DNA from 4 places in the Ruegeria sp. AP7 genome. Region 2 is predicted to be linked to each of the others. Evidence: riboswitches for the same ligand, from Rfam matches in the RefSeq annotation. Region 2 holds a riboswitch; each other region holds the start of a gene.
The links. Region 2 has a riboswitch for cobalamin ahead of ACR0KN_RS12320 (DUF1636 family protein). Riboswitches for the same ligand answer to the same signal wherever they lie in the genome.
Positions count from the first base shown of each region.

Region 1: another riboswitch for cobalamin. It lies ahead of ACR0KN_RS17865 (DUF4198 domain-containing protein); the one in region 2 lies ahead of ACR0KN_RS12320 (DUF1636 family protein).
Region 3: another riboswitch for cobalamin. It lies ahead of ACR0KN_RS13200 (hypothetical protein); the one in region 2 lies ahead of ACR0KN_RS12320 (DUF1636 family protein).
Region 4: another riboswitch for cobalamin. It lies ahead of ACR0KN_RS00315 (DUF1636 family protein); the one in region 2 lies ahead of ACR0KN_RS12320 (DUF1636 family protein).

Region 1 covers NZ_JBQFVT010000012.1:21,310-29,228, forward strand. Annotated here, with positions in the region: gene cbiQ (cobalt ECF transporter T component CbiQ) at 1-216, opposite strand, end outside; gene ACR0KN_RS17855 (cobalt ABC transporter permease) at 216-797, opposite strand; gene cbiM (cobalt transporter CbiM) at 794-1,405, opposite strand; gene ACR0KN_RS17865 (DUF4198 domain-containing protein) at 1,412-2,197, opposite strand; cobalamin riboswitch at 2,328-2,530, opposite strand; gene ACR0KN_RS17870 (aldehyde dehydrogenase family protein) at 2,643-4,028, opposite strand; gene ACR0KN_RS17875 (acetolactate synthase large subunit) at 4,025-5,698, opposite strand; gene ACR0KN_RS17880 (beta-barrel domain-containing protein) at 6,414-6,806, opposite strand; gene ACR0KN_RS17885 (ATP-binding cassette domain-containing protein) at 6,907-7,212, opposite strand; gene ACR0KN_RS17890 (hypothetical protein) at 7,219-7,596, opposite strand; gene ACR0KN_RS17895 (hypothetical protein) at 7,603-7,827, opposite strand.
Region 2 covers NZ_JBQFVT010000005.1:252,282-260,200, reverse strand. Annotated here, with positions in the region: gene ACR0KN_RS12330 (peroxidase family protein) at 1-39, opposite strand, end outside; gene ACR0KN_RS12325 (catalase family protein) at 58-1,125, opposite strand; cobalamin riboswitch at 1,457-1,664, shown strand; gene ACR0KN_RS12320 (DUF1636 family protein) at 1,903-2,259, shown strand; gene ACR0KN_RS12315 (ABC transporter ATP-binding protein) at 2,256-3,041, shown strand; gene ACR0KN_RS12310 (ABC transporter substrate-binding protein) at 3,058-4,005, shown strand; gene ACR0KN_RS12305 (FecCD family ABC transporter permease) at 4,007-5,020, shown strand; gene ACR0KN_RS12300 (lysylphosphatidylglycerol synthase domain-containing protein) at 5,172-5,537, opposite strand; gene ACR0KN_RS12295 (hypothetical protein) at 5,546-5,944, opposite strand; gene ACR0KN_RS12290 (O-methyltransferase) at 6,090-6,434, opposite strand; gene ACR0KN_RS12285 (Lrp/AsnC family transcriptional regulator) at 6,755-7,207, shown strand; gene dctP (TRAP transporter substrate-binding protein DctP) at 7,435-7,919, shown strand, end outside.
Region 3 covers NZ_JBQFVT010000006.1:138,235-146,153, forward strand. Annotated here, with positions in the region: gene ACR0KN_RS13190 (DNA polymerase III subunit gamma/tau) at 1-1,425, opposite strand, end outside; gene ACR0KN_RS13195 (protein-tyrosine phosphatase family protein) at 1,596-2,099, shown strand; gene ACR0KN_RS13200 (hypothetical protein) at 2,103-2,510, opposite strand; cobalamin riboswitch at 2,598-2,818, opposite strand; gene ACR0KN_RS13205 (alpha/beta hydrolase family protein) at 2,940-3,797, shown strand; gene rsgA (ribosome small subunit-dependent GTPase A) at 3,832-4,860, opposite strand; RNA gene ffs (signal recognition particle sRNA small type) at 5,019-5,117, opposite strand; gene ACR0KN_RS13220 (bifunctional 2',3'-cyclic-nucleotide 2'-phosphodiesterase/3'-nucleotidase) at 5,157-7,073, opposite strand; gene nudC (NAD(+) diphosphatase) at 7,211-7,919, shown strand, end outside.
Region 4 covers NZ_JBQFVT010000001.1:61,745-69,663, reverse strand. Annotated here, with positions in the region: gene ACR0KN_RS00325 (hypothetical protein) at 1-489, opposite strand, end outside; gene ACR0KN_RS00320 (NAD(P)-dependent oxidoreductase) at 1,034-1,990, opposite strand; cobalamin riboswitch at 2,136-2,338, shown strand; gene ACR0KN_RS00315 (DUF1636 family protein) at 2,423-2,803, shown strand; gene cobW (cobalamin biosynthesis protein CobW) at 2,800-3,855, shown strand; gene cobN (cobaltochelatase subunit CobN) at 3,861-7,154, shown strand; gene ACR0KN_RS00300 (cobalamin biosynthesis protein CobG) at 7,151-7,919, shown strand, end outside.

The DNA of each region.
Region 1 (7,919 bases), on a different contig from region 2:
TCGGCGAATGGGCAACCGCGACATCAGCAACAGCCCGATCGAAACTGAAAGCGCGATCAACAATGACGGGATTGAACTTAGTGCAACGGTAAGGACGGCAAAGAGACATGTTATTACGATGCGCATCCGCGGATCCAAATCCACGATCACCCCGTAGGGCTCAATCCCACCTGCCTCGGCCAGAGTTTTGGCTTGGGGTTCCAGCGCATGGGCCATCAGGCGGCCATCTTCCGGCGCGCGGCGAAATAGAACCCGATGCCAAAGAGACCAACGATATACCCGATGCCCCCCAAAATACTTTGCATATCGTTATGTTCGCGATAGGCGGCAATTTCTCGGCGCAGGGGGCGGGTTTCGTCGCGCACCACTTTAGCGATCGCGGCGCGTTCTTGATCGGACAGAGACGCAACCATCACGGTTCCAACGCTTGCAACAGTCGTAGACTGAGCGCCGATCTCCGCAACCTCAGCGGCAACTCCCATGATCTCGGCCACCTCGTTTGCGGGCATTGTCACTTCTGCCACATGGCCCGCGCCAAGATCGGCCTTGAAGGTATGCGCAACAGGTTTTGTGGGGATATACAAAAAGAACCCGTCCCCATCGGTAACGGTGTGACCTAGTTCAGCACCATCGGGGCCGTAGACGAAAACTTCCTGGTCGCTTGCCATATCGCCATTGGAGAACCCCAGCTCACCCTCGATCGCTTCGCCAGCGGGGAAAACCCCCGCGATGACCTTGTGTGCGAGGGCCGAAATCGGTGTGAGCATCAGCGTGGCAATAACAACCAGTTGTTTCATGTTAAAACCGCCTTTTTGAACAGTTCCGGTTTCACCTTGCGCGCCAACATCACGGCAAACCCCGTAAGCATGGCTTCAATGCCCATAACCGGTATATGGGCGAAAAACACCAGCTTGGCCGCAGGCAGGAACGCGTCACCGGACATCGCCAGTGAAATGGCAACAAACGCGGTTGTGGCTGCGATTGAGAACGCCCCCCCGATACCGCCCCAAATCGCCCCCTGAATGGCCGAGCCTCGGGCGATGAGGCGGCCAAAGATCATCCAGGTCAGTACCGCTGGCAGAGCAATGTTCACGGTATTGATCCCCAAAACGGTCAGTCCACCAAATCCAAAGAAAACAGCCTGTAACAGCAGCCCGACAAACAAGGCCGGAAAGGCGGCCCAACCGAGTAGAAGCCCGGCCAGGCCATTCAGGATCAGATGCACAGAAGATGGGCCAATCGGCACATGAATCAGCGAAGCAACGAAGAAACTGGCTGACAGAACACCCGCTGTGGGAATGCGATCCAGATCCAGCGACCTCAGCCCCATTGCAATCCCGCCTGCAGCAGCGATCGCACCGCCGATTACGACAGGGTTCGAAAGAGCACCATCTACAATGTGCATAAGGGCCTACTCCAGATCCCAGGCGCGGATCCAGATCACGGCATCCTGGCTCAGCTCTTTACCTTCATGCTCGGTTTTCGGACCAGAGCCCAGAGCGGCGAAACCCCAGTAACCGGCTTTGGGTACACCAAAACTGAAATATCCATTCTCGTCCGAAATCGCGACCAGTGCACCACCTGGCAGCGGCGACACCGTCGGTGCAGCGGCGCCCGTGCCTTTCAGGTCAGGGGCGGCGGCGATGTATTCGATCTCAATCTCGACCCCTGCAACTGGTTTGCCCTCGCTCAGCACGCGACCCGTGAAAGTTGAGCCCGCAATGATGTTGTAGGGCTTGTTCAGCGGCAGGATTTCTGTTGCCAGACCTTGCGGCTGATCCCAGTCGGTGGGCAGTTCATTTCGGTTCAGATAGGCCTTGGTGATCTGCTGGATATAAATATCCTCAGATTCTTCGTAGTAGGGCGCAGGAACGGTCACCACCACATAGTCGCCCGAACGCTTCACCGGGACCGAGCCTTTGAACGCCTTGGCGCTGTTGTCTGGGCCGTCAAATGTGGTTTCTTCCAATGTGTCCAGCAGATCGGTTTTACTGCCGTTGTGGATCACATAGAATTCTTCCGGTTTTTCAAGCGTCATCACATGACCGGCTTCAAACGGGTGCCAGAATATCAGCTTTACCGGCACATCACCGGGTCGCTCGATCATCGTGTTTTCTGTGTATTCCAGTAGGAAATGAGCGCTCGCAAACGTAGGCATCACTGCAGCAGCTGCGGCTGCCAAAAACAATATCTTCAAAACTCAGTCCTTCTCAGGTCGCGCCTTCCCCGGCACATATTTGGTTTTGACTTGGGGAGGGCCCGCGTCCGTTCGTCGACCGAGACAAACGGATACAGCGCACACCCCGTCGCCGACAATGAGCACCCTTTCCGAGGGCGCGTGTTCGGCAGGTCTCCTGACTTGCGGGTCAAAGCGCTATGCTGGCCTTCCCGGGATATCCCAGTGGCATTGTCAGCCGCGCTCGCCGCTTACAGTTGCGGGGGCAGTTGCAGATTTGGCGCGAAGAGCACCGTACTACATTCCCTATTGCTTCCGGGGGAATCCCCCGGAACCGAACATGGCGTGTTCATGCCAGAACATGCAAAGCGCGGTCAACAATCGTTTCCGTCACTAAGCAGGCCATTTGCGAAATTAGAGTACCCACATTCGCTCGATCAGTATCGGATCGATCCTGACAGCTTCATCACAGCCGTATTACAGCCATCTTATCTTGCGTCATGTCATGCATGGTGTAGCCGATACCGCCGGTGTTGTACCCTGATTGACGGCGACCCGCGAATGGCATCCAGTCGACCCGAAAAGCAGTATGATCGTTCACCATGACGGCCGTGGCGTCCAAATACCGCACGGCATGCATTGCTGTATCCAGGGATTTGGTAAAGACCGACGCCTGAAATGCAAAAGGAAGAGCGTTTGCAGCGTCGTATGCAGCACTAAGATCATCATATTCATAAACACAAACAACCGGCCCGAAGATTTCGGAGGTGGACACACTCGCATCAGCCGGTGGGTTTAGAAGGACAGTCGGTGCATAGGTCGTTCGGCCCAGCCGTTTACCCCCTGTCATTACGCGGGCACCTCCCGCAACCGCTTCGTCTACCCATTGTTCTACGCGATCAACTTCACCCGGACGGATCAGTGGCCCACATTCCACGCTGGCGTCACGGGCATCACCCACCTTCAGCGCTGACGCGGCTTCTGCCAACTTTCGAGCGACCGTTTCCGCCATCCCTGATGGAGCAAAAACACGCTGAACCGAGACACAAACTTGACCGGAATGATAAAATCCACCCTTGGTCAACAAGGGGATCATGGCATCAATGTCGGCTGTCTCATCGATGATAACTGGCGCCGCTCCGCCGTGCTCCAACGCGCATCGCGTCCCCGGCGCCAGCTTCGAGCGCAGCATCCACCCGACACGTGCCGATCCGATGAAAGAAAAGAATCCGACGCGCGCGTCCGTGATCATCCGTTCAGCTACATCATTTTGGCAAATCGCCAGATGGCACCACTCCTTTGGCAGGCCAGCCTCATACAGGATGTCGACAAATGCTTCGCATGACAGTGGTGTATCAAGCGCCGGTTTGACGAGGACCGGGCATCCAGTGGCCACAGCCGGGGCCACCTGATGTACGATCAAGTTCAACGGATGGTTAAACGCGCTTGCGGCAACCACAACGCCGATGGGTTCACGCTGTGTAAAGGCAATCCGACCCGATCCTGCTACTGTCAGATCCATCGGTATTTCCCGGCCCGCCATCTGCCCGATTTCATGGATACACAGTTCGACACCATCAATAGCACGTGCCACTTCGATGCGCGCGTCAATCAAGGGTTTGCCACCTTCGCTGGCGATCAGCATCGCAAGGTCTTCCGCGCGGCCGGACATGATCCGGGCTGCATTCTTCAGAACCTCAATCCGCCTGTAAGCAGGCAACCAAGTGCCCCGATCACGGTGCAGACCGTGTGCCACGTTCAGCATCACATTGATATCGTTCCAGCTTTTAACCTCGACACTGCCGATTTTCTCAAGATCAAACGGGTTCAGAACTTCAACAACATTACTCATATCAGACAGACCTTCGCCGCAAGCTCATCAATGAGGACACGTTGGTTTTCACTGTAATCGACCGGCAAGTCGATCAGATGCACACCACCTGCTTCAAACGCTTTTTCAAAGGTAGGCACCAGATCTTCTGTCCTTTCGACCCGATGACCCGCAGCACCATAGCTGTTGGCGTATTGCACAAAATCAGGATTCTTGAATTCCAATCCCCAATCATCAAACCCCGCATGCGACTGCTTCCAACGGATCATTCCGTACGAGCTGTCATTCAGAACAGTAACAACCAGATTGAGGCCAAGACGAACGGCGGTTTCAATCTCCTGGCTGTTCATCATGAACCCTCCGTCACCGCAAATGGCCATGACCCTGCGTTCGGGATATAGCTTCGCTGCCATCATGGCCGAAGGTAAACCTGCCCCCATGGTGGCAAGCGCGTTGTCCAACAAAACCGTATTGGGCTGATAGGCCTGATAATTTCTGGCGTACCAAATTTTGTAGATACCGTTGTCCAAAGCGATGATATCGCAATCCCCCATGACTTTGCGTGTGTCAGCTACAAACCGCTGGGGGATGACCGGAAAGCGCGGATCATCAGCGCGTTCTGATGTGTGTAGATCGGTCTCGTTTTTGACCCGCTGGAAGTAACTGCGGTCAAATTCCAAAGGTCCTTGCAGGAACTCACCCAATTTGGAGATGGATTGCGCCAGATCACCAACCACTTCAACTTGAGGGAAATAAACCTGATCGACCTGCGCGGCCTTGTAGTTAACATGGATCACTTTGGTGCCGCCCTCTTCCATGAAGAACGGCGGTTTTTCCACAACATCGTGACCCACATTGATGATCAGATCAGCGCGTTCGATGGCGCAGTGCAGATAATCACCATCCGACAGAGCGGCTGTGCCCAAAAACAGTTCGGAGCGCTCATCCACGACACCCTTACCCATCTGAGTATCGAAAAATGGAATCTGAGTATCGTTCACGAACTTGCTCAGTGCGCTGCGGGCGTGTTTTCGGTTCGCCCCGGCCCCCAAAAGCAAAAGCGGCATCCTGGCAGCGCGGATCATCTCAGCCGCTTCGGTCAGAACTGCATCACCGGCCACGGCATAGTGACGCTGATGCGGTTCAAGAACATGCTCAGAAGTCTCTTCGGCTGCAATGTCTTCCGGAAGTTCCAACAAAACCGCGCCGGGGCGTTCCTCTTGCGCGACACGAAAGGCTTCGCGGATCAATGAGGGGATAGTGTTGCCGTGTACAATCTGTTTGGACATTTTACAGATCGGATCGAACAGCCCAACAATATCGACAATCTGAAACTGGCCCTGTTTCGACTTCTTGATGGGTTTCTGCCCCGTGATCATGATCAGCGGCATACCACCCAGATGAGCATAGGCCGCTGGTGTGGCAAAGTTCGTAGCCCCCGGCCCCAGCGTCGCCATGCAGACCCCGGCCTTACCCGTCAGACGTCCATAGGTCGCAGCCATGAAAGCCGCTCCTTGTTCGTGACGCGTGAGAACCAACTCAATTTTTGAGGTTCTTAGAGATTCCAGAACATCCAGGTTCTCTTCTCCCGGAACAGCAAAGATGTACTCAACACCCTCCGCCTCAAGCGCTGCGACCAGCAGATCAGAAGCTTTATTAATTGGCGATACGATTTGGTCATTGGTAGACATGTAATCTCCTGATTTCACGACAGATCGGTGAGCTTGGGGTGGCCACGAAACTAAATGTACCACCATTTTGAACGAGGTTCAGGTCCATCGATTAACCACCGGCTTGTAATCGCTGTCGCTAGGGAAACAGCTTATCCTCAGAATTGGGTTCCGCGCTTATCGACTAACAATCGCAACTGAGTGGTCCTTCGCTCCCTGCTCCACTGTCTGCAATGGGCAATACGCAAAATGAGCCACTCCAATGGAGTGCAGATCACGCGTCGATCCGAGCGGAACAGTTGAAGAAACATTTTTGTAGGTGCACCCAATCCCTGACTGCTCTGACTGATTGAGGGGCGTTTCCACACGATCCTGAACAAAGAAATATTGCCAAAATAACCCGCACAAACGCTCAAAAACGAGACAACACCGGGCGACCACGGGAAAATTACGCCACATGGCCCTGTCGAATTGGGTGATTACCCAGACGTGAATCACAATGAGCCAAAGAACTGCAAGGCCAACGAGAGAACTGGATAGCTGCAACATGTTCTTTGGCTCGTTCTTGGTTCGACTTAGGCCCAGCCTAGGTGCGCTGCAATCAAGTCGATGGCTGAATATTCAAACTAGATTGGAACTGGAACGTCCATAATCCAGCACAGAGCTCATCACGTATTGGTGAAGTGATATCTACGCGGTAACAAAATGAGCGCGGAGACAGAACAGCCGTAATCCGTCAGTCTCGAAACACCCTGTCCTTTACGCGTATGACTGGCTTCGTCAGATACTCCAGCATTGTTTTTGGTTCGGACAGCATATCAACTTGAGCAACCATACCCGGTATCACGCCCAGATTCTGCCCATCCGCATCCGCCAACGCTCCAACCAGCCATATCTCCACGACATAGACCGACGTTTCTTCATCCGGGGCAAGTACCGTACCCGCACCGATGCGCGTTACCCGCCCGTCCAGTGCACCATAGCGTGAAGCGTCATATGCCGTAATACGTACCTTTATCTCCAGATCAGGTCGAATAAAGGCAATGTCATCCGGCGCGACAAAGGCCTCGACTGTGACGGTTTCACCAATCGATACGATTTCAACTACGGTCTGACCCTGCTGGACCACTCCGCCCAAAGTCGAAATCAAAACCTGATTGACAATGCCGCGTGTCGGTGCGCGAATTTCGGCACGTGCGAGGCGGGTCTGAAAGGCTGGAATACGGGTTTCAAGCGGAGCCAGTTTGTGAGCCTCTCCATCTGAAATGGTCCACCGCTATGTTTAAGAAACGGAGTACCAAGAATAGCAAACAAGCGACCGAAGCCAGAAGAGATTGTCTAAACCGGCCAGAAATGATGTTCTCCTTCAGAGTCCCTGAGAACAGCCAGTAATCCTGCAACACAGCGCCAATATTGCGCGTCTTATCCGCCGGATCCACGGCACGCGCATCCAGACCATCCAGCATGACCGCCCCGGCATCTGGTTCATACAAACCCAAGATCAAGCGCGCCAGATTGCTTTTCCCAGACCCAATCGGGCCCTATATCGCTACTTTTCCGCCCGGTTTGATCGCTAAATCGATATCCTTAAGAATCGAACCCAACGCGTCATCGTAAGCAAAACTCACACCTTTGAAGTCAATCTGACCTTCGATCCTGCGCCGAGACAAATAGCGCCAACCAGGCTGACGCTCGACCTCTTGCACCATCATCGCATCGATCTGGTGATAAGCCACGCGCGCTTTGCTCGGACGCGTCAGTACCTGCGCCAACTGGGACAGAGGCGACTGGGTTTTGCCCGTCAAGATCACGCAAGCGATCAGTGCTCCCATGGAGATCACCCCGTCCCGGATCAGGAACACACCGAAAAACACAATCGTTACCTGCGTGATCTGTTGAACCAGAAAGGTAAGGTTCACCGTTCCCTATGACAGCAAACGCGTCCTGCCGGAACTATCTGCCTGCGCGCGTACCGTCTCCTCCCAGCGGGCGCGCATGACCGGTTCGGCACCGGTCGTCTTGAGCGTTTCCATCCCCGTCTGCGTTTCCATCAGAACTGATTGTTTGATCTGACCATCAACACTAGATTCACGCGCATATTGGCTGAGGAATGGCTGCGCCAAATGCCCCGAAAGCAACGTAATCTGCACAGCAATTGCCGGAACCAGCGCGAGAGGACCGCCGATGGCTCAGATCACACCGATAAATACAAATAGGAAGGGCAAATCGACCAAAGCAACCA
Region 2 (7,919 bases):
CTTGAACCCAAGATTGATAAGATCATCAATATTCAGCATCTAAATGGCTCCAATTGATCATCGGTTTGGAAAACGGGCGCGGGCGAGGCTAAGGTAAGTCTTAAGCCGGATTGCGTTGATCGGGCCCAGAGGTTTGTGCTCGGCGGTCACACGCCATGGCGAAAATGACAGGGTATCACCATCGAGCGGATCGAATTCTGCATCTTTTTCCATGATAATATCTGCGATGGGTGTAACCGTTCGATGAAACGGGTCGAGTGGTGCGTCCGGCTCTGGACCGCAGGCCCATCTGACGCGGTTGTCGAGCGGATCGAAGTCGCCATCGTTTCGCGGTGGTTCGATTATACAGAACTCAAATCGATTGCCGTCACTGGCGACGTCCTGACGGAGTTTCAGGCTGATGCCGTCATGCTCGTCCACCGGTTTGGTTGCTACCTTATGTCGAACGCTGCGGGCGAGGTATCGTACTGTCAGGTCAGTCCCCAGCCGATAGGGCGTCGTTGACCAGAAATGCGCCTCGAATGGCGACTGCATGTAGTTCGAGGCAAAATCGCTCGCAGTCTGAAGACTTCGCCTGCCTTTTTGTGTGGCAAATGCGCGAAACAGGGCCACCAACCCTCGAGTGATCAGCTTCAATGACCAGCTGCGACGCTTATTTGCCGCGTGTTGTAGGGCTTGCAGAGTAGCGATCAGTCTGCTTAGCCGTTCATAATCGTCGGAAAGGTAGCTGGGGAAAGTGTCCCGATCGACAAGAACAAAGTCGAACTCATCGCTGATTTGCGAGATGTTGAGTTGTGAAAGTGCCTCGACGTCGATCAGTTTGGTGCCCGGCACATCAAATAGCTTGACCGCCATTCCATGGGCATCGGTTTTACGATCATCCAGATGCGCACCGTTGGAAAAGCGAACTGCTGCAGAATAACTTACTGCTTTTTCGAAAAGGCCATGGCGCAACCTTTCCGGCAGATCGTCCCGGATTGTGAAAGTGGCTTTGACACATCCATGGCTGCGCCCATGTTGCGCTCTTAACCTTCGACCTTTCCACTTCGCGATCGCTTCAAAATTCTGATCGATGATATCGTCAACCACGTCTTCAGGTGAAGTGTTTGGCAAAGAATGTGTCACGAACCCCCTTTTCCCGAGCAAGCCCAGGCAATAATTAACCTCTACAAAAATATCCGACAGCCAGCCCCTTCTAAATGCCCGTAGATTAACCCTTTTTGGTTTTTCTTTCAAACGAAGTGACTTATGGCAGCCTTATTGCCTCATTCCCTTCGATGTCAAACAGCCGTTTTCGCGTCAGAATGAAGTATACCGGTCAATAGTTGGTAGGGTGGGATTCATCGATTTACGACTTCAAAACGGACACGGTTGGCGCCGTATTCGCTAGTGTTGCGTTGGCTTACTTTCGAAGACTTAAGCTTGGAGAAAGTTATTGACGCATTTCTTGATCTCGGGCACTCAGGCAGCAGATGGTTCCCAACGATACGTCAGAGGGATGAAAAGGGAATACGGTGAGGAATGCCAAGCGGCGCCAATTCCGTAACTGCCCCCGCAACTGTAAGCGGTGAGCTATGCCAAATAGCCACTGACCCCAAGGGTCGGGAAGGTTGGCCAAGCGCAGACCCGCAAGTCAGGAGACCTGCCATCAATTGTTCAACCAACCCGGGGCGGGGCGTCCTGGAAGGAGGTATTGATGACACGTTTCACACGTGTGCACACGACTGGCAGCTTCCGTCTGCGCTTGGAAACAAGCGGAGTGAGAAATGCGAAAATAGCTGATCAATACATTGTCGACAACGTGAACCGCCGATGCGGGGAGCCCAACGCGGTGTTCAGAATAATCAGAGCGTTACGATATAACATTGCAAAAACTTTAATTGCGCAATAAACGGTGGCGAGATGACGAACAATGTTGATCATATCCTTCTTGTCTGCGCGAGCTGCAGAAGTGGCGAAAGTGCAGACAAAGTACCCCAGGCGTTGAAGCATATATTGCCGAGGGAATTTGTGATCCGCTCTGTGAATTGTATGGCGGGTTGTGAAAGGCCAACCACCATCGGCTTTCAGGCCCGTGGCAAAGCACAATATCTATTTGGTGACATTTCTACAGATGAAGATTTGGACGCGATCGTTGAATTTGCCCATCAGTATCTGCGCAGTGGCGATGGTTGGACAAATGCCACTGATCGGCCACGGGCATTGTTCACGAAAACTCTCTCACGCCTGCCGCGTATTGAGCTTGAGGAAGCGCTATGACCAAGCAAAGCTTTCTGATTGCCGAAAATCTGGAATATTACGCGCTTAACGGAGATATCTTGTTGCAAGGCGTTTCGTTCGCCTTGGACGAGGGCGCTATTCTTGCGATCGCTGGTCCGAACGGGGCAGGTAAAACAACGCTTTTGAATCTACTCTGTGGTGCCGAAGCACTGGCATTGGGGGATGTGCGTATGAATGGACAAAGCCTCAAGCACCTATCCGCAAAAGAACGCGCCCGCATGATAGCCGTTGTCAGCCAGCAGGAATTTCCTGATGGGCGTCTGTCACTGCGTGATTATGTGGCATTGGGTCAGATTCCCATTCGCGCAGATCGCTCGGCCGAAGATCATGCATGCGAACTGAACCGGATACTTGACCTCACTGATCTGGCTCCATTGGCAGAAAAGCGGATGGCTCAGCTTTCTGGGGGCGAGCGTCAGCGTGCGCATATTGCGCGCGCCTTGGCACAAAACCCCTCTTTGCTGTTTCTCGATGAACCCACCAATCATCTGGATCCAGACGCAAAGGGGCGGATGCTATCGCTGGTCGCCGATCTTGGGGTCACAGTGGTAATGATCGTGCACGATCTGGTCATGATCCCTGAATTCGCCACACATGTTGCTTTGATGAAATCCACGCGCCTGACCGGATTTGGCACGGTCGCCGAAGTTCTGACGCCCGAACGGGTCCGTGAAACCTTTGGCGTGGATTATCTGTGCTTTCACCATGAGGGTCGCGTGATACCGGCTCTTGATATCCGAAGAACCACTGTTTCTACATAAACTCAGGAGAATATTGATGAAACACATCTGGTCCGTGGCTTTGGTCACTGCCATTGCAAGTAGCGCTGCAGCGCAGGAAGTCACCGTAGACAATTGCGGCGAACCCCTTGTGTTTGAGACGTTGCCGGAACGGTTGGTCGTGCATGACATGAACATGACGGATATGGCTTTTGCTTTGGGGCTACAGGACAAGATCGTCGGCCTCACCGGGATCACCGGCTGGTACAAGACCAGCCCGGAATTCGATACCTTGCGGGGTGACATTCCGGAGCTAGCGCCGAAATACCCCACTGTTGAGAACCTCGTCGCAGCGGACCCAGATTTGTTTTTCGCGGGCTGGTATTATGGAATGAAACCGGGTGGGGATGTGACACCAGCCACATTGGAGCCCTTCGGGATCAAAACCATGATCCTGACCGAAAGCTGTGTGCATTTGGACAAGGATCGCCCCGAGTCCAGCATGGACCTGCTGTTTGACGATGTTCTGCGTCTTGGCAAGGTTATGCAGGTCGAGGACAAGGCCGAGGCGCTAGTGAGCGAATGGAAAGACGAATTGGCCGCGATCGAGGCGCAAACGACCGAGTTGCCGAAACCTCGAGTTTTCTTGTTGGATGGTCCGGCGGATGCACCGTTCACTGCTGGGAAGTTTGCCATTCCCGATGCTATGATCGCTGCGGCGGGTGGTGAGAATGTCACCCATGACATGGATACAAGCTGGGGGCGTAGTTCCTGGGAAGCCGTGGCCGCATCTAACCCCGAATTCCTGGTGCTGCTGGATTATCAGACCGGCAACGGCGCGGCAGATACCTTCAAATTCCTGCAAGAGCATCCGGTGATGTCGCAGACAGATGCCGTCAAGAATGAGCGTTGGATCGGCTTGCGGTACGAAGAATTGACACCTGGCCCCGCAAATATTGAGGCGATCTCGAAAATGGCTCAAGCGATGCATCCGGGCCTCAACTGATATGGGCCGATTTGGCTTAACACTTCTGCTGGGGGCGGCTATTTTGGCCGCCCTTGTGCTGGTTTCCACGATTTACGGAACCACCTCGATCCCGGTGTCTGAGACATTTACTGCAATTATGCGTGGCACGGGTATCGACGACGGCGAGATGTCTCCGATGCACCGGATCGTGTTTGATCTCAGGTTGCCCCGTGCATTGTTCGCCGCTGTGATAGGCGCCGGACTTGGTATCGTTGGCGTCGTCCTACAAACCACCACTCGCAACGATCTTGCCGACCCTTTTCTCTTTGGCTTGTCTTCGGGGGCCGCCGCAGGTGCGGTGTTTGTCATCACCGTAACCGGAGATGTGCTGGGTTTTTGGACACTGCCGCTCGCCGCCTTCTGCGGAGGGCTCGTCGCGTCGGGCGTTGTATTGGCGCTGGTTCACGGTTTGCGCACAAGTGCGCCAGAGAAACTAATCCTGGCGGGATTGGCGGTTTCATTCCTGTTTTCAGCCATCACCAATTACTTGATATTTGCGGGTGACAACCGCGCTGCCCACTCGGTGATCTTCTGGATGTTAGGTGGATTGGGCTTGGCCCGCTGGGAGACGTTTCCCCTTGTTTGTGTTGGGCTGATCCTGATCCTAACGTATTCGCTGTATCGCAGTCGTTGGTTGGACGCGCTGCTTACGGGGGATTTAACCGCAGCAACTCTTGGGGTCCCTGTTCAGGGATTGAGATTCAGCATGTTTTTCACGGCAGCTTTGGCAACTGCAGTTTTTGTCTCAGTGGCGGGTGTGATCGGATTTGTTGGCCTAATGGTGCCACACATAGCCCGCGGAATTGCGGGACCTTTGCACAGCCACCTTGTACCGACTGCCGCGATTGTTGGCGCTGCGTTATTGACCGGTTCGGATATTCTCAGCAGGCTTTTGCTGGCGCCACAGGAGTTGCCAGTAGGGATTGTCACGACTTCCATAGGTTCGGTTTTTGTATTTTTGCTTTTGTTCAGAACAGCAAGAAACCAGCGGTGAATTTAAGTGACTAACAGCCGCAGCTATCGCTTTCCGGATTTAATCGCATCTCCGCTTCTTGATGGTCGCAATGAGCCTAAAACTGCCAACTTCTCAATAGTTTACTCTATTTGAAAGGTGCAGTCGGGCTACAAGTTTGGCAAACAAATGATCATTCTACTTTTGGCGAGATACGCCACAGAAAAGCGCCGCCGATAAAGAATGCCAGATCACCGAGTGATGTGACCACGCGGAACAACCCGATTGCAATCAGCGCTTCTGCCTCAGGTATGTAGGCCTGTAAGAAGATGAGCAGAACAAACTCACGTATTCCGATCCCTCCAGGCGCGCCAGGAGTGACATAGCCTAACAGCCAAGACGTCACGGCAATGACTATGATGGCAGGGTCATAGTCACCGGAAACCAATCCAACCAATACCAACAAAGTAAAGCCCATGGCTAAGAAGAAGATGGAAGCAAGCAACGATCCGTAGATAAGCCTTTGTCGCGACGGCGTGTTGGGGTGCGCTCCAAGCATTCTTCAAATTAGTTGATCAGCAAAATGGCAATAACCATCGCTGTCGGTACAAGCCAATGAATAGGTATGACCTCAGATATTTCTAGTGAGTGGGGAGCTGCACCAAATGTAAATCCAATTAGAGCGAAAAGCCCGGCGACCAGAATAAGAGTGCAAATTTCAAGAATATTTGCGAGTGCCAACCCACCCTGACTTGCTCCATGGTCAGCCATAAAGAAATGCCGGCCCAAATATTGAAACACGGCTCCCGGTAGATATTTCGCGATCTGCGTTTTGGAGTAGGTTGAAAACGTCAGTGCACGTGAAAATGTTTGGTCTTGCGTTCCCTGGACCAGCCCCTGCCAAAGCTCGGCCAATAGCAGCAAAGCGGTTGCATAATAAAATATTGCCGCAAATACGATTGCCACGCCTGCCAGCCAGGGGACCAAGCCGCAATTTGGGACCAGTGCTGTGCAACCGCGACGGTAAAATGGTACAAAGTCACGGCAAAAATGGCCCAGCCTATCACGCGTAGCGCGGGGCGCTGTCCACACCCTAACTTGTTTGGAAGTGTCATTTCTCTGCTACAGGGGTGGGTTGGATCAGTGTCGTTTGATCGGGGTAGGGCAGTGATGGAACGCGCCCCCGGTAGGTCTTGATCTGTGCCTCTACCGCTTCAATCGGGCTGCGATACTCCCGTCTGCCAGAGTTATCAAATACGATCATGCCACCAGGTGCAACGTGTGCTATCCCGTGCCTCAAACAAGCCACCCGTGCGCGTCCGTGTATGATGACGTCGAATGGACCTTCTGCGCCTTCGATTGCAGTGACATAATTTTCGAAGCTGCGCGAAGTATTGCCAGGTTTTTTTGATCCGTATTCTGGATTGTAGTTGGCATCGGGCTCAATCAGCCTCAATTCAACGTTGGAAAACGCGCTCAGCCGGTTGGAAATTACAGGATGCCAATCGACATCATGTTCGACACTGGTGACATGATGAGCGCGCCGCGCGGCCCAGATTGTGCTTGCACCGCTGCCGTATTCAAAAGCGCGTGGGGTGTCTCGCTGGGCGAGAAAAGTGTCGACCTTGTCGATGGACGAGTCTGGCGGTTGATAGGGCTCGATTCATTTCGTGGGGTCAGAGAAATCGTGGCAGACCCAATACTATTGTGTTGTGTGTAAGAGATTCCTGTGTTTTTTGTTGTTTTGTGGGTCAATTGAATGAATTGCGTGCGTATATGGATGACAAAGACTTAAAAATCATTGAGGCATTGCAAAAGAACAGTTCTCTTTCTCAGCGAGAGCTTGCCGAAAAGGTCAACTTGTCTCAGAACGCCTGTTGGCGACGCTTGCAGCGGTTGAACGAGACCGGCGTAATCGTTGGTTCGACGGTGCGCGTTAACCGCGAGAAACTTGGCCTCGGCTTGGTAGTCTTCATGATGGTGAAAACGCGCCATCATTCGACGGAATGGCTTGATGCATTCCGCCGCGCCGTATTGAAAATTCCGGATGTCGTAGATTTTTTCCGGATCGGGGGCGATTACGACTACATGATAAAGGTCATCACTGAGGATATGAACTCGTATGATCTGGTATATCAGCGCTTGATTTCAGAAGTAGAGCTTGACTCGGTTACCTCCTATTTCTCTATGGAAGCAATTGCTGAGCAGCGGCCATTAAAAATCTCTTGAACTTTGATATTCACGTGAACAGCCCGATTTGGTTGGTCCAAACTAATTGTAAGTGCATGATTGGATTGTTTTCGATTGGGAAGAATCGCACTAGGGGCGATCGCAAGCTTTAGGCGAAGTTTTCCCCATTCTTGTGGTCACATACACAGGATAATCTGAAATCGGTTGATATTTTGGTGATAATATTCACCAGGTCGCAGATATCATTTCCATCAGGAGGACACGATATGAATAGACTTATCCAAGCTGCCGCATTCGGTATTTCGGGTATAGGAGCAGCCATTTCGCCAGCGATGGCCGATGAGTGGCGCTTTAACAACTTTCTTCCGGAAACGCGCCCGGAAACGGCTGAGCTGGAGCAATTCGTCGAAGATGTGAACGGCGCACTCGCGGAAGGCTCTGAGATTACTCTCTACAGCGGCGGTTCGCTGGGTTTGCCCAACACGGATACCTTGCGTTTTTTGCCCAAAGGCGCGGTGGAAATGAGCTTGATGTGGGCCAACTATTTAGGGCGTGACGCTCCTGCGCTAAGCTCCGTAGTTGTTCAGGGCACCATCGGCTCGATCGAGGAGTTCGAAAAAGCAATCCCGACAGTCCGCGATATCTATGAAGAAGAGTTTGCTGACTGGGGTGTGTCCTCAGTGGGTTATGTCGCAATCCCGATGCTGTCGGTTTCAGTTTTCTGCCGGGATGAGCCCGTGCGCACCCTTGA
Region 3 (7,919 bases), on a different contig from region 2:
CGACACGAGGCGTACCCCGTTTTCGACCTCGACCAGCAGTTTCACATCCCGGTTGGTACGGATTAATTCAACCACATGTTCAAAAGTGGGATACCGCGCTAGTGCTGCCTGTACGTCCTGAGCCAGAGCTGTACTCGGTCCGCCTGCATTCCCACCGATGGCCGAAGAGGTATAGGCCGGTCGGGCAGAGGCCTGTGGCGCAGCGCTCGCCTGGCCTGGCACTCCGATACCCGAACCCGGCGCGGGATTTGGGGATGGAGGTGCATCCTTTAAGCGCTTGATCAGTTCTTCCGGACTTGGCAGGTCGGCCACATGGGTCAGGCGGATCACAGCCATTTCTGCAGCCATCATGGCGTTGGGTGCAGCCGAGACCTCTTCCAGAGCTTTGAGCAGCATTTGCCACATGCGGGTCAGAACACGCATTGGCAGCGCTTCGGCCATCTGTTGGCCGCGGGCACGTTCGTCGGGTGAAACGGTTGGATCTTCGGCGGCATCGGGGGTGATTTTGACCACCGAAACCCAATGGGTGATCTCAGCCAGATCGCGGAGCACAGCCAGAGGATCAGCACCTTCTGCATATTGTCCGCTAAGTTCGGTCAAAGCACTGGCCGCATCACCGCGCAGGATCATGTCCATCAGATCCAGCACTCGACCCCGATCCGCCAGCCCGAGCATGGCGCGCACCTGATCTGCGCTGGTTTCACCCGCACCGTGCGAAATCGCCTGATCCAACAGCGAGGTTGCGTCACGGGCGGATCCTTCGGCGGCTCGGGTGATTAGCGCCAATGCGTCATCGGCGATCTGCGCATTCTCGGATTCAGCGATCTTGCGCAACAGGCCGATCATATCTTCGGGTTCGATCCGCCTCAGATCGAAACGTTGGCAGCGCGACAAAACCGTGACCGGGACCTTGCGGATCTCGGTCGTGGCGAAGATGAATTTCACATGCTCGGGTGGTTCCTCAAGCGTCTTGAGCAGCGCGTTGAAAGCGCTGGTCGATAGCATGTGGACCTCGTCGATAATGTAAATCTTGTAGCGTGCGCTGGCGGCACGGTAGCGGACACTGTCGATGATTTCACGGATGTCGTTCACACCAGTCCGGCTGGCGGCGTCCATCTCCATCACATCGACGTGGCGGCCTTCCATGATGGCGACGCAATGCTCGCACTGACCGCAGGGTTCGGTGGTGGGTTTACCTTCGCCATCAGGCCCAATGCAATTCATCCCCTTCGCGATGATCCGGGCTGTGGTTGTTTTACCGGTGCCACGGATGCCGGTCATGATAAAGGCCTGAGCGATCCGGTCCGCCTCGAACGCGTTTTCCAGTGTGCGTACCATCGCGTTCTGACCGACCAGATCGGCAAAGGTTTCAGGACGGTATTTGCGGGCAAGAACCTGGTAGGCGGGGCTTGGCGTATCGGTCATGTCTGCTCTGTCGGATTCGAGTTATGCCGCAGCGTAGAGGGCCCCGCTGTCCGCGTCCACAGCAAGCCGCGAGGATTTTCATTTTGGATTGCTGGCCGACGCGGTTAATATCGTACAGTCTAAGACCAGCCAGAAAGATTTTCTGATCAGCGTTTCGGGGGGAGCGTAGAATGGCTCAGATTGTTATCCATGCACTTCAAGTGGGCGGGGGCACGCTTGCGTTAACTTCAATGCCAGGGCGAGGAGGAGACTATTCCGGTGATCTTGATGCGGTTACCGGATGGAAGCCCGGCCTTATTCTGTCAATGACTACCGAGGTCGAGATGATCCTTGATGGCGCCAGGGATTTTGGGGCCGATGTTCGCAGCCGCGCTTGTCGCTGGGTTCATCTGCCAGTCGAGGATTACGGTATACCTTCCGACGACATTGATATGCGCTGGGTGGATGCCAGCGAGTCCGCTCGCCACGCATTATCGGGTGGAGGCCGAGTACTAATCCACTGCAAAGGCGGATGTGGCCGTTCTGGTATGGCTGTATTACGCTTAATGGTCGAGTGTGGAGAGCACCCGGACGAGGCATTGAATAGATTGCGAGCGTTACGCCCATGTGCAGTTGAAACCGACGCGCAGCTGCGCTGGGCGACTGCGCCTGCCAGTGTCTTGGTAGCCGAATAGCGATCAAGCCGACGGACGGTATTCAGCCTGCGCCCGAGTACTTCCGCCCAGGGTTAACACTTCCAGCATCGCGCAAGGCGGTCGGGACAAGGTGCCTCCAGGGATGGGGTGCGAGTCCGTGCCAAACATCAGGTCTGCATAGCTGTCCAGATGGTCGATCGCGACGTCTGAATCCGCATCACAGAACACTCGGGTTTCTTCGGGACCGGAGCGAAATCGGGCGGTGCACCCACTAGCGCAATGAGTCAAATCGCAGCTTCCTTCGATTCCGAATCCTGCGGTGGTAGTGGGGCCAGCTTTTCCAACCGAAGTGGCCAGTGCCCGTGCCATTCGTGCCAAAGCGGGGCAGTTTTTCCCGGTCCGTTGGCAAATTGTTGCCGAGAATTCATGCGTGTTGGTCTTCCAGATCATTCATGCGCCCTCCGCGCAGGGCAGGGGCATCAATCAGGAGGGACAGCATGCATGCGGTCTTGCCCTGCCCGGACACCCCGCCCGAGTTTCAGTTTCGATTTGATGGCAGGTCTCCTGACTTGCGGGTCATTGCTTTGCCGACCTTCCCGACCTTCAAGGCCAGTGGCATTTCGACATCGCTCTCCGCTTACAGTTGCGGGGGCAGTCTCGGACTGGGTTCGTTCCGGTTTTATCCGGGCAGAACCGCACCGTGTTCCCTTTTCATCCCGGCCCGGTTGGGCGCGAGAACCATCACGTCATCGCTAGCGGTACAATCGTTCGGGAGTCAAGAAGATTGATGATGGCATGTGACGCACGGTCCAGCCACGTCAACCTTGACTCGGCGCGCCTTGGGTGAACTGATCGGTTCAGTTGATTTCAGAGGGCACCATGTTGGACACACAGCAAGCGGTTGTCACCGAGGACATTCAGTTTCAGTCCGGCCCGGCAATACTGTCGGCACGGCTCTATCACCCTGTCGCAGAACCAGACAAAGTTGTTGTGATCAACGGCGCAACCGGTGTGCCCAGAGATTACTACCAGCATTTCGCAAGTTGGCTTGCAAAAGCGCACGGCATGGCCTGCCTTACCTATGACTACAGGGATTTTGGTCACTCTCTGACAGGCTCACAAAAGCAATCGCGTGTCACCATGGCGGATTGGGCGCTGATCGACATTCCGGCTGCACGGACCGAAATGCGGCGGAGGTTTCCACAGGCCAAGCTTTGGAGTATCGGGCATTCTTTGGGCGGGATGTTTGGTCCGGTCCAACCCGATATCAATCAGATCGACAGGATGATCTGTGTCTGTTCCGGTCTGGTAACGCTGAGGGATCATCCTTGGCCTTACCGTGCTTTGGCGACGTTGTTCTGGTACGGTCATGCGCCCCTGGCGGTACATGCGCTCGGGTATTTGCCCGGAAAGGCTTTGGGTTTTGGAACAAATCTGCCATCCCGAGTTTACTGGCAATGGCGCAAATGGTGCACAGCGCCCCAAAGCTATGTACCCGAAATCGGAGATACCTTGCCGGCAAACCGCTGGGCCGACATGGGCAAGCAAGTTGACATATTCGCCTTTGAGGATGATCAGGTTGTGCCCCCTGAGGCGGTTTGGCGGCTTGCCGATCTCTATGGTTCAGGTGTGCGGTGCCATCTGCTTTCGGCAAGTGAATTCGGGTTATCCGAAGTCGGCCATATCGGCGCGTTTGCCCGGCGAAACGCTGCCGTTTGGCCCCGGTTGATCGCCTAAAATGCTGGGCACCGGTAACCGGTGCCCAGAAAGGTCAAAGTCCCTTGCGGGATTTTTTCTCGTGCATCACGCTGCGCACCATTTTTCCAAACGCTTTATCGCGTGCGCGTGCCTGCGCCACCGAAGCCGAATTGTGCTGATCTTCGCGACGCAGCTTGCGCCATCGGTCCAGCCGTGCGGGATCAAGTGCCCCGGTTTCGATTGCAGCCTGTATCGCACAGCCGGGCTCGGTGTTGTGCTGACAATCTGAGAATCGACAGTTCATGCTCAGGTCCGAGATATCAGAGAACACCTCGTCCACACCCTCTTGCGCGTCCAACAGGCGTAACGCACGCATGCCGGGTGTATCGATCAACCAACCTCCGTTGCTCATTCGATGTAACGCACGCGCCGTTGTTGTGTGCCTGCCACGCGCATCATCTTCGCGAATGGCTGCGGTGGCTTGATTCTGCCCGGTGATCCCGTTGGCAAGTGTCGTCTTGCCAACGCCAGAAGATCCGACCAGGGTGCTGGTCTGTCCTTTCGGGCACCACGACAGGACCTGTTCGATATCGGACTGATCCAAGGCATTTACGGCCAAAACTGTCAGAAACGGGGCCAGTGACTGGGCCTGTTCGACATAAGCAATTGCGTTGTCGCAGGTGTCCGACTTGGTCAGAACGATCACCGGATAGCTGCCTGCCTGATGGGCCAGCGCAAGATAGCGCTCTAGTCGGGGCAGATTGAAGTCGGCATTGCAGGAACTGACGATGAACAGCACATCCACATTGGCCGCGATCAACTGTGCTGCGACGTCTGTGCCCGCGGCCCGGCGCTGCAGCAGGCTGCGCCGTTCCAGAACACTGCGAATGCGTTTGTTTTCATCGGTCAGCACCCAATCTCCGACCGCAAAAGCACCAGTCGATTGGTCTGGGGAGAGTAGGGGAGTCTCGCCTTCTGGACTCAACCCGATCAACCGATCCCGGTGAACGGCTGCGATGCGAAAGGGGAAAAGGGACGGCTCAGCCGCATGCTGAGCTGCAAAGTGAGAGGACCATCCGAGGTCCGATAAGGAAAGTGACATGTGTCTGCCTGTGATCAGAAACAACAATCCTGTCGAATGGCGAACGCGCATTCGCAGGTGAGGTATTCAGGCAGTCAGCTGGAAAAAAGAATCAGAACCGGTCTGCCCGAAGGGTCATTGCTACAATCATAAACGCCCTCCTACGGCTAATGGGTTCAAAGTGAGAGGTTGGACATCGACCCAAGCGGGGCTCGTTGTGGCTGCTTCCTTCCGGACCTGACCAGGTTGGCGAGGCGCTCGCCCGCGCCAACCTCTCGAACAACGATATAGGCCTCCGGCTGTAAAATGGCAACCCGTCAGAAGGTCAGATGAATGCGCATAAACCCATCAGTATCACGGGGCAGTATCTGGGGATCATAATCCGCCAATTCTTCCAGGTATTTGTCCGCGCCGGGACCGGTGGTCAGAATTGCTCCACGGCTTTGGGTCGGCACAAACGAAAACGGCTGAGGAGCTTGTTCCAGTGGGTCGAGGGGCGATCTTCCTGAGATGTAATCGCACAGGATTTCGTGAATGCGCAGCGACGGCAGGTTTATCTGATCTGCTTGAAAGTCGACAGGAAAATGACCGCCCCCGCTGGCGCGATAATTGTTGAGTGCAACAACAAACCTTTGATCGGGGGCGACAGGCAACCCTTGAAATGTAAGATCGCGAACGCGGCTATGGCCGGGATCTGTGATCCGTCCGGTTGCATCGAAACGAGCGGGTTGAGACAGGTCGAACCGGCAGGTCACGCCATGCAGTACATCAAAATAATACCCCGCCCGCAGAGGATCGATGAGGTTGACGGGATCATTCAGCAAAAGCTGATTGAACAGTCCGGCGGACATCTCAAGCCAGTCACGAACCTGTTCCCCGGTGATCAAAGTGGCGCGCAACTCGTTTGGAAACACGCACAGATCAGCCACATTGCGTACCGAGATTCTTCCCGCCGGGACATCGGTATAAAATCGAGTGCCTGCGCGGCCTCCGAATTTGGTCGGGGCGGCGGCTGACAGGACGGGATGGTCTGCCCATTCAGTACTCAATAGGTACGGCCGAAGCGCTGCAGCTTGAGCGGTTGCGATAAGCGCCAACCCACGATCAGGGGCGCAGAACGAAAAATAGCTGTGTAAAGGGTGTGGGACATTGCCGACGGGCTTGGCTGCGCGGACGCGTGTTGCTGTGTGGCCTTGGGCAAACAACTGCGCCAACTCCGGGCAATCGGTCACCGGCGATTTTGCTTGATTGACTGCGCGTAATTCGGCTTCGCTCTTGACGATGTGCCAGCCGTCAATATCTCGACCCAGTGTCAAATCAATGAGGCCGAGGTGTGAGCCTCCCCAACCCGGCATCACCACCGGTTTGCCATTTACAAGTCCGCGATTGCTGTCGACATGTTTCAAACCGACATGCGCCGCCCCCGGCAGAGTCAGGTGTGTATGGCCAGCAACGATTGCATCAATGCTTGTCAGGGCCGCAAGCGGAATAACGGCATTTTCCAGTTCTGGCTGTGCCTCTGCCGAACCGAGGCCTGAATGAGCCAGCGCGACGACCAAATCGCATCCATCTTTGCGCAGTTCTGCTGCTGTACGTTGTGCTGCGGTTAGGATATCGGCAATTTGCACGTCATCCCGCAGCATATGCGCCTCCCACCGCGCGGTCTGAGGTGGCAGGACAGAAAGAACACCTATGCTAATAGGAACATCTTCTCCGCCGATACTGATTGTGCGCTGCAGAATTGCTTGGGACACCCAGCCCTGTTCGGGGGTATTGCTTTTCATGTTGCTGCAAACAACCGGACACTCGAACTGACCTGTGATGCGATTGATGAACTTTAGTCCAAATCCAAAATCGTGGTTGCCCAATCCGACTGCATCATACCCCAGGACATTGAACGCCTTGGGCAAAGGGTGTTGGGCTGGCACGGCTTCGGCCGCCCAGTCGCCAAACGGGGTACCTTGCAGGCTATCGCCATTGTCGAATAGCAAAACCAGCGCCCCGTTGCATTCCGCCTGTTCTTGGGCGACCCGGATCATGCTTGCGGTGCGGGCGAGGCCGACATCAGGATCGGGGCGATCGGCATAATAGTCGTATGACGTCATGTGCATATGAAGATCAGAGGTCGCCAGGATCCGAAGGTGCGCGCGACCTTTGAAATCTCGATTTTGAGGCGGGAAAACTTCGGCTTTCAATATTTTTACTTCTGGATGATTGGGTAACGTAAGCTTCACTATGAGTTGTATTTAGTGCAAATTCCGAGGCATTGCTGCGGTCTTTCGACGGCGTAAGAAATATTGATCTGTGAATACCCCGTTGCACCGGTGGTCAAGACATGGCAGCCCTTTGCGCAAATACAGGAATGACAGGCATGAAACGCGCAGAACAGGTAACTTTTGGCGGCTCTGGGCTGGACCGGGCAGGATTGCTGCGAGGCGATGCGGACAAATTGGCGCAGGCCCATGCTGACCCGTCAGCAACATGTGTTCTGCTGTGGCGCGGCAAAATTTTGGCTAAGGGTGACGCTGTGGATCAGTTGGCGCTGCTTCCCATGTCCCACGATATTCTCAAAAATGGTCCAGGTGGCGTGATCGAAATGCCCGTACTGCTTGGGTGTATGGACGACGGATCGCCACAGTTTGCTTTGGATATATCTGATTGGGCGGCCGAGGGGCTAGACCTCTCTGCCGTCGGGAAGTTTGTGGATGGTAGCGAACAACAGCACCCCGACATGCCCAAAGGACATGTGTTTGTCGAGCTACGCCGGATCATGGCACGGCTGAATCCGCGTGATGCAGAGTTGGCAGCAACCGCCAAGGCGGTGATCGGCTGGCATGAAACGCATCAGTTTTGCGCCCAGTGCGGTGCACATAGTGAGATGGTTCAAGCTGGATGGCAACGCAGTTGCCCATCCTGTGGCGGTCAGCATTTCCCGCGCACAGATCCGGTTGTTATCATGCTGATAACGAACGGAAATTCGGTTCTTGTGGGCCGTTCTCCTGGTTGGCCCGAGGGGATGTATTCACTTTTGGCGGGCTTCGTTGAACCAGGCGAAACGCTCGAGGCCGCAGTACGGCGCG
Region 4 (7,919 bases), on a different contig from region 2:
TTCGGCATCGTGAACCTGCCGATTTACCAACACATTTGCCCCAATAACAGCTGCGTTGAAACCCTTAGTGAAGGGCTTAGAGGACAACACTCCGCGAGTGAGAACAGGGCTCGGGTCACGCGTGCAAATGTGAAAGTTTGCCTCTGATAGTCTTGCGATGAAGGCCTCCACATCACCTTTACCGTCATAACCGGGCACTACTGACTGCTCTGCCAGAGCGGGCGGCAAGACAACGTTATCAAGCAGTCCGAAATAACCCAAATTGAATTCCGCCTTGGGTGCAGATTCCGGAACGAGTCGCGGATCCGCATGATGCCTCAGATGGCGCACCTGAACACCCGGAGTCGGATCAAGCGCGGGCAATCCCTGGCACAAGCTACGCTCACCCTGATACGAAGCAGCGATATGGACGTCCACAAAACCGGCTTCCAGTTGCCCGGCAATGACATCCAGATGATCAACGCAAATGCCTGCCGCGACTTTCTTCAAGGACGCTCTAAACTCCTGCCCCAAATTTGATGCAGCACTTTTGTGAAAAATCACAATTGCGTCCCTGCAGGAGTCTACAAATCGCCGACACGCATGTACCCGAGAGGCTTTGGGAGCCAACACGACTTCGAATGTGTATCGCTCCGATAAATGCGCGCGCGCCATTGCAGCCAACTGGTCAACACGCATCGCCTTGCCACCCATTGTTTTCTGGCCGATGCGATATGCAAAGATCACTTTCATGTCCGAGTTGCTAAGCTACGCATAGCGCAACGTTCCTCCGAAGCGGGGCCAACTCTCTGAAACTGCATCGCAAATTGAATTGGGTTCGTGGCCTCTGGATCAATTGTCAGAGTGTTATCCAACTGATCAATGAAAGCTACTTCCAAGTCGAGTGGTTTCCAATCCAAATCCGATCGCTGCAACCAGGCAATCAACTCCAATTAATGTGCTTAATTCTTGCAACGCCAGAGCTCAACACATCACAAAGAACCAAAGAGTTGAAGGGCCTTCATCAAAATCAAGTAATCTCTTTATCTTGACCTCAAGCACTCCGTCGATATTGCGGGATCACCTCATAGCCCGGCTTTTCTGGCTCATCGTCCAGCATCTCGGCTGGAAATCCCGGTGCCCGAATCTCAAGCCCGGTCGCATCCTCCAGCCGCCTGATGATGTTGGGAGATAGCTCTCTCTCTCCATAGCGAGAGATCCCGTCCTCAAAAATCTTGATCATCACCGGGTTTATCTCCAGCGGCACCCCGGCGCGGTCGGCGACCTCCTGAAACAGACCGATATCCTTTTTGACCAGATCCATGGTGAATGAAATATCGCGGGACCCATTCAGAATCACTTGGCTTTCCGTTTCGTGCACAAATGATGTACCCGACGAAATTTTGATCGCCTCATAGGTCGTGCCAAGATCCATCCCTGCGGCCTTTGCGGTCACCAAAGCCTCGGCGCAAGTGATCAGATTTGCGGTTGCCAAATAGTTTGTCAGCACCTTCAACACTGAGGCCGATCCCAAATCGCCTGTGTGCAAAACGCGGCGCCCCATCGTCGTCAGGAACGGCAGAATGCGCTCAAATGTTTCTCGATCGCAGCCTGCGAAGATCGAAATATTGCCCGTAGCCGCCCGATGACACCCGCCCGATACCGGGCAATCGACTGCAGCCCCCCCACGTTCGATCACCGAAGCACCCAATCGTTTTACTTCCGATTCGTCTGTGGTGGACATTTCCATCCAGATCTTACCGGATGTCACTTCGGACAGCATCTCCTGCATTACCGCGTCCGAGGCGGCAGGAGATGGCAGACAGGTAATCACGGCGTCACAATCACGCATCAATTGGGCGGGGCTTTTAGCTGCCTTCGCACCCTGCGCGACAAAACCAGACACAAGATCAGGGTTGAGGTCATGAACGGTCAGGTCAATCCCATTGCGCAGCAGCGAGCCCGACAATTTTCCGCCCACGTTTCCCAGCCCGATGAAGCCTACTTTCATATGACGCTCTCCCTGTTCGTCTTTCGATGCACATGCGAACACGCCTGTTGACCTAAGTCATGCCGTCCAGCGACCCTCAGAGGTCGCTTTTTTGCCCCTGTACGCACAGTTGAGCGAGACTCGCTTGACAAGGGGGGTGATGCTGTCCCAAGAGCCAAGTGTTGGTGTCTGCAGCAGCAGATGAAAAGGGAATGCGTCAGCGGATTTTCCGTCAAACGCAGCCGCCCCCGCGACCGTGACCGGAGAGGGTGCCCAAGCCACTGGCGAATGCCGGGAAGGCGGGACATCCGACAGAGCGCCGCTCTGACATCCGCAAGCCGGGAGACCTGCCAACGCCCGAAGATGAAACCGGACGGGGTGTTCCGGTGTGGGGCTTTGATCGGCCCGCATGAAACCCCGTCCCCCACGAAGAGGATTTGGGGGATGAGAGACATGACCGAGACCACACCGGTCGAACTGCTGGTCTGCACCACCTGTCGTCGCGGCCTACCCGTCGAAGACGACGCCCAACGCCCCGGCACATTGCTGCACAAAGCGCTTGAACAGGCCGCCCTGCCGGAAGGCATCACCCTGAAAGCAGTAGAATGCCTTTCAAACTGCGATGAGGGTTGTTCTATCGTGCTGCGTGGCGGACCTGATCGCTGGACATTCGTTTACGAACACCTCAGCGAAACCGATCACGTCGAAACCATCATTGAAGGTGCCACCAAGTACCTTAATACCGAGGACGGGCTGGTCAAATGGCGTGAACGCCCCGAACACTTCCGCAAGAATTGCGCGGCCCGTATTCCCCCGATTGGAGCCCTGAAATGAGCAATCTCGAAAAACTGCCCGTCACCGTGATCACCGGCTTTCTGGGCTCGGGCAAAACGACGCTGGTCAAGCATTTGATGCAGAACCCGCAAGGCAAGCGCTTGGCTGTTGTAGTCAATGAGTTCGGCGATGTGGGTGTCGATGGCGATATCCTGAAATCCTGCGCAATCCCGGATTGCCCAGCAGAAAACATCATGGAACTGGCCAATGGCTGCATCTGCTGCACTGTGGCCGACGATTTCATTCCCACGATCGAAGCGCTTATGGCCTTGGAGCCGCGCCCCGATCACATCCTGATCGAAACTTCGGGCCTGGCCCTGCCCAAGCCGCTGCTTAAAGCGTTCGACTGGCCAGACATTCGCTCGAAAACCACCGTCGACGGCGTGATCGCTTTGGCCGATGCCGAAGCTGTTGCCGCTGGTCGGTTTGCACCCAATGTCGAAGCGGTAGACGCCCAGCGCCTTGCCGATGAGTCGATCGACCACGAGACGCCACTATCGGAAGTGTTTGAAGATCAGATCTCCTGCGCCGACATCATCCTGCTGACCAAGCCCGATCTGGCTGGTCCCGAAGGTGTCGCCAAAGCCAAAGAGGTCATCGCGGCCGAAGCCCCTCGCCCCCTACCCGTCGTCGAAGTCGCAGAAGGTGTCGTGGACGTGCGCGTTGTCTTGGGCCTTGAAGCTGCTGCCGAGGACGACATGGAAGCGCGTCCCAGCCATCATGATGGTCATCACGATCACGAGCATGACGATTTTGAAAGCATCATCGTCGAACTGCCGGAACAGACTGATCCGCTGGATCTGGTCGCCAAGATCGAACGCCTGGCAAAGGAACTGAACATCCTGCGCGTCAAAGGCTATGCCGCGGTTCAGGGCAAGCCCATGCGCCTGCTGGTACAGGCCGTCGGCTCGCGGGTACGTCATCAGTATGACCGCCCGTGGGAACCTGGTGAAGAGCGCCGCTCGCGCCTTGTGGTCATCGCCGAGCATGATGATATCAAAGAGGCCGAAATCCGTGATATCCTTGTGGGTGTGACCGAGGCCGCCGAGTAAGATTCATGCACGTCGTCTTCCGCGAAAGCCACGGGTTAGAGGAAACCGAGACCCCAACCGATCTGGGCCAGAGCCCGGCGGACTTGGTGGTGCTGTCCTTTTCTGACAGTGATCTTGGCGCTTTCGCGGCGGGCTGGCATCGCGGTGGCGGGCCAGACGGGCGCATGCCAACCCTGCGGTTGGCCAACCTGACAGCTCTAAAACATCCCCTGTCAGTCGACACATATGTTGAACAGACGCTCGAGGGGGCCAAAGGCATCTTGATCCGCCTGATTGGCGGCGTGCCATATTGGTCTTACGGCTTGCAGCAGGTTCTGGCACTGGCACAGGCCAAGGGGATCGCATTGGCTGTCCTGCCTGCGGACGGGCGCGAGGATACGCGGCTGGATGAGTACTCCACCCTGCCCGTCTCAACCCTGCGGCGCTTGGCGCATCTGTGTGATACCGGCGGAGAGGTTGCGGCACAGGCCGCGCTCGCACAGATGGCGCTGGCGGCGGGACTATATGCCGGTCCGGTGATGGGGGCAAAGACCATACCGGATTACGGCGCCTGGTGCCCGGATCGTGGCGTGATACCGGCGGACACAGCTTTTTCGGGCGATGCAAAACGCATTATTGTAACGTATTATCGGGCCTACCTGACCTCTGCCGACACTGCCCCAATCGCGGCTTTGATCCGCAGTGTGAGATCGCGTGGATTCGAGGCCATTGGCCTGTTCGCCCCGTCGCTCAAAGCGCCAACCGCCGCTGACTGGTTGCGTGAGACGATCGTGGCGCTGAAACCTTCAGCGATCATCAATGCCACCTCCTTTTCGGGCAAGGGCGCATCAGGCACTTCACCCTTGGATGCTGCCAATGTGCCCGTCTTTCAGGTCGCCCTCGCGACCTCGCGCCGCAAAGCCTGGGCAGAAGCGGAACGCGGGCTTTCGCCTGCTGACCTCGCCATGCATGTGGTGCTGCCCGAGGTCGACGGGCGGATTAACGCGGGCATCGTGTCGTTCAAAGAACCGGGCAAGCGCGATCCTTATCTGGAATATTCGCGTTTTGCCCACCAGCCCGAACCTGACCGGATCGAAGCTGTCATCGATCGGGTCTCTGGCTGGCTGGACCTGCACGAAAAGCCCAGTTCGGATCAAATACCGGCGCTGGTTCTGTCGACTTACCCGGGTAAGGACTGGCAGATGGCGCATGCAGTTGGCCTTGATGCGCTCGCTTCTGCCGAAGCGATGCTGACCGATCTTCAGAATGAGGGATATGCAATCGCACCGGCCGAGCCGATTGCCGAAACCCTGCTGGGCGCCCGGATTTCATGGTCATTGCAGGACTACCTGATTGCGCATGCAGAGCTACCCGATCAATTGCGCGCCGATCTGCAGGCGGTCTGGGGAGACCCCGAGGACGATCCAGCGTTCGCAGATGGAGCATTCCATTTCACGGCCCTTCGGCGTGGCAACGCTGTGATTGCGCTGCAGCCAGAACGAGGCACGCCAGAGCTGCGCGAGGATGACTATCATGACCTTTCGCGCACGCCTCGTCACAGCTACGTCGCCTTTTACCTTTGGCTGCGCAAAGGGATAGGCGCGGATGCTTTGATCCATATTGGTGCCCATGGCACGCTGGAATGGCTGCCGGGTAAATCGGTCGCTTTATGCAATGAATGCTGGCCCGAGGCGTTGATCGATAAACTCCCGGTGATCTACCCGTTCATCGTCAATGACCCCGGCGAAGCTGCGCAGGCCAAGCGCCGGATCGGCGCAGTTACGCTGGGCCATATCCCGCCCCCGATGAAAGAAAGTGGTACGCCGGATCGCATGGTTCGGCTGGAAGCACTGCTGGATGAGTTCTCGAACGCGGACGGTCTGGACCCCAGGCGCCGTGACCGGTTACAGGAAGATATCCGCGACGAGGCCCAGGCCATTGGGCTGGCAAGCGACCTTGGCCTCGATCAGGCCACCTGCATCGCCGAGGCGATCACGCGCATTGATCGATTTGTCTGCGATATCAAGGAAAGTCAGTTCGGCGACGGCCTGCACATCTTTGGACGGGTTCCAGATGTGACGGGTGATTTCAACCCCGCGCCTTCTGCCCAAGCTGAGCGCAATGCTCTGGTCGATGCGCTAGCTGGCAAACGAATCGAAGCCGGACCTTCAGGCTCTCCCTATCGCGGACGCTCAGACGTGCTGCCTACTGGGCGGAATCTTTATACCACCGACCCGCGTTCTGTGCCCACGCGTGCGGCCTATACTCAAGGCGTCAAGCTGGCAGAGGAGTTGGTGCGTCGACACCTGCAGGAAGAAGGCGACTATCCTAAGGGGCTGATCGTCGACCTGTGGGGCTCGGCCACGATGCGCACCGCAGGCGAGGAATTCGCCATGGCGCTGCACTTGCTGGGTGTGAAACCGATTTGGGACAAAGGCTCGGAGCGTGTTTCAGGCATCGAAGTGCTGCCGATCACCGACCTCAGCCGTCCGCGTCTGGACGTGACCTTACGGGTCTCGGGCCTGTTCCGTGATGTGTTCCCAACGCTTTCGGCGCTTTTTGGTCAGGCCGTACGGACACTGTCTGATCGGGACGAAGCGCCCGATTGGAACCCCTATGCCGGACAGGAACCGGCGGCGCGGGTCTTTGGCCCCGCCCCCGGCAGCTATGGCGTCAACATGACCCAACTATCCGAAATCTACACCGATGAGGCCCGCTCAAAGGCGGGTGAGGCGTGGTTAGATGCCAGTTCCTTTGCACTGGAAGGTGAGCATATCACGAAGGACGTCGATGGCATTACGCGGCGTGTCGCCAATGCTGACAGCTTTGTACACCTCCAGGACCTGACCGAGACCGACCTGCTATTGGCGAATGACTATGCCACGCATGAGGCCGGGTTTGCTGCCGCCAAGAAAATCACCGGTGGTAACGCTCAGCTCTATCACCTGGACAATACCAACCCGGAAAATCCACGCGCCCGTACCTTGCCCGAAGAGATTAGCCGCGTGGTTCATGCGCGCGCCGCCAATCCAGGATGGATAGCGGGGATGCAGCGGCATGGTTTTCGAGGCGCGGCCGAGATTGCAGCGACGCTTGATCACATGGCCTCGTTTGCACATTTGTCTGGCACCGTCGCGCCGCATCTGTTCGATCTTTATCATGAAGCCACGCTTGGCGACGAAGACGTCGATGCCTTTCTACAAGAGGCGAACCCGCGTGCGCATCAAGCGATGCAAGACCGTTTCCGCGCCTTGTTGGATGCTGGATTATGGAATACGCGCCGAAACTCGATCCGTGCCGGTTTGGAAGGTCTGGGATGAGCGCTCTCACCGACAAACCTGTCGTCCAAGGCTGGTGCCCCGGCGCCCATCGCCCGATGATGTCCGGCGATGGGCTGGTCGTGCGCGTACGCCCGCGGTTGGCGCGGCTTAGCGCTCAGCAGGCTTTGGGTCTGTGCGAATTGGCCGACCGTTTCGGCAATGGCACTATTGACCTGACCAACCGTGCGAACCTGCAACTGCGCGGCGTCAAGGAAGCCGACCACCAGCCGCTATTGGCCGAGCTGTCTGATCTGAACCTTCTCGATGCCGAGCCCGGCATCGAGATCAGACGGAATATTTTGGTCACACCGCTCTACCGTGCAGGTGATCTGACAGCGCGACTAACGCAGCATCTGATTGACCGCCTAGCAGAGTTGCCCTCGCTGCCCGCCAAGTTCGGATTTGCAATTGATACTGGACCCGAGCGCCTGTTAGCCGGAGACTCGGCTGACATTCGCGTGGAAACCGGCGAAAACGACCTGATTCTGCGTGCTGACGGTGCTGAGACCGGGCGGTCTGTTTCTGAAGCCGATGCCATCGATCGACTGATCGAACTGGCAAAGTGGTTCTCTGAAACCTACACGCCCGACACACGCCGAATGGCCCGCGTGATCTCTGCGCAAGACCTTCCGCTTGAATGGCAAGGCAGCCCGCCCGGCCCAATAGGTACCCTGCTACAGCCTGGCGCTTGCGAGTTGGGAACACTTTTGGGCGCGACGTTTGGGCAATTGCCCGCAGGCCCGCTCTCGAAACTGATCGAGAGCA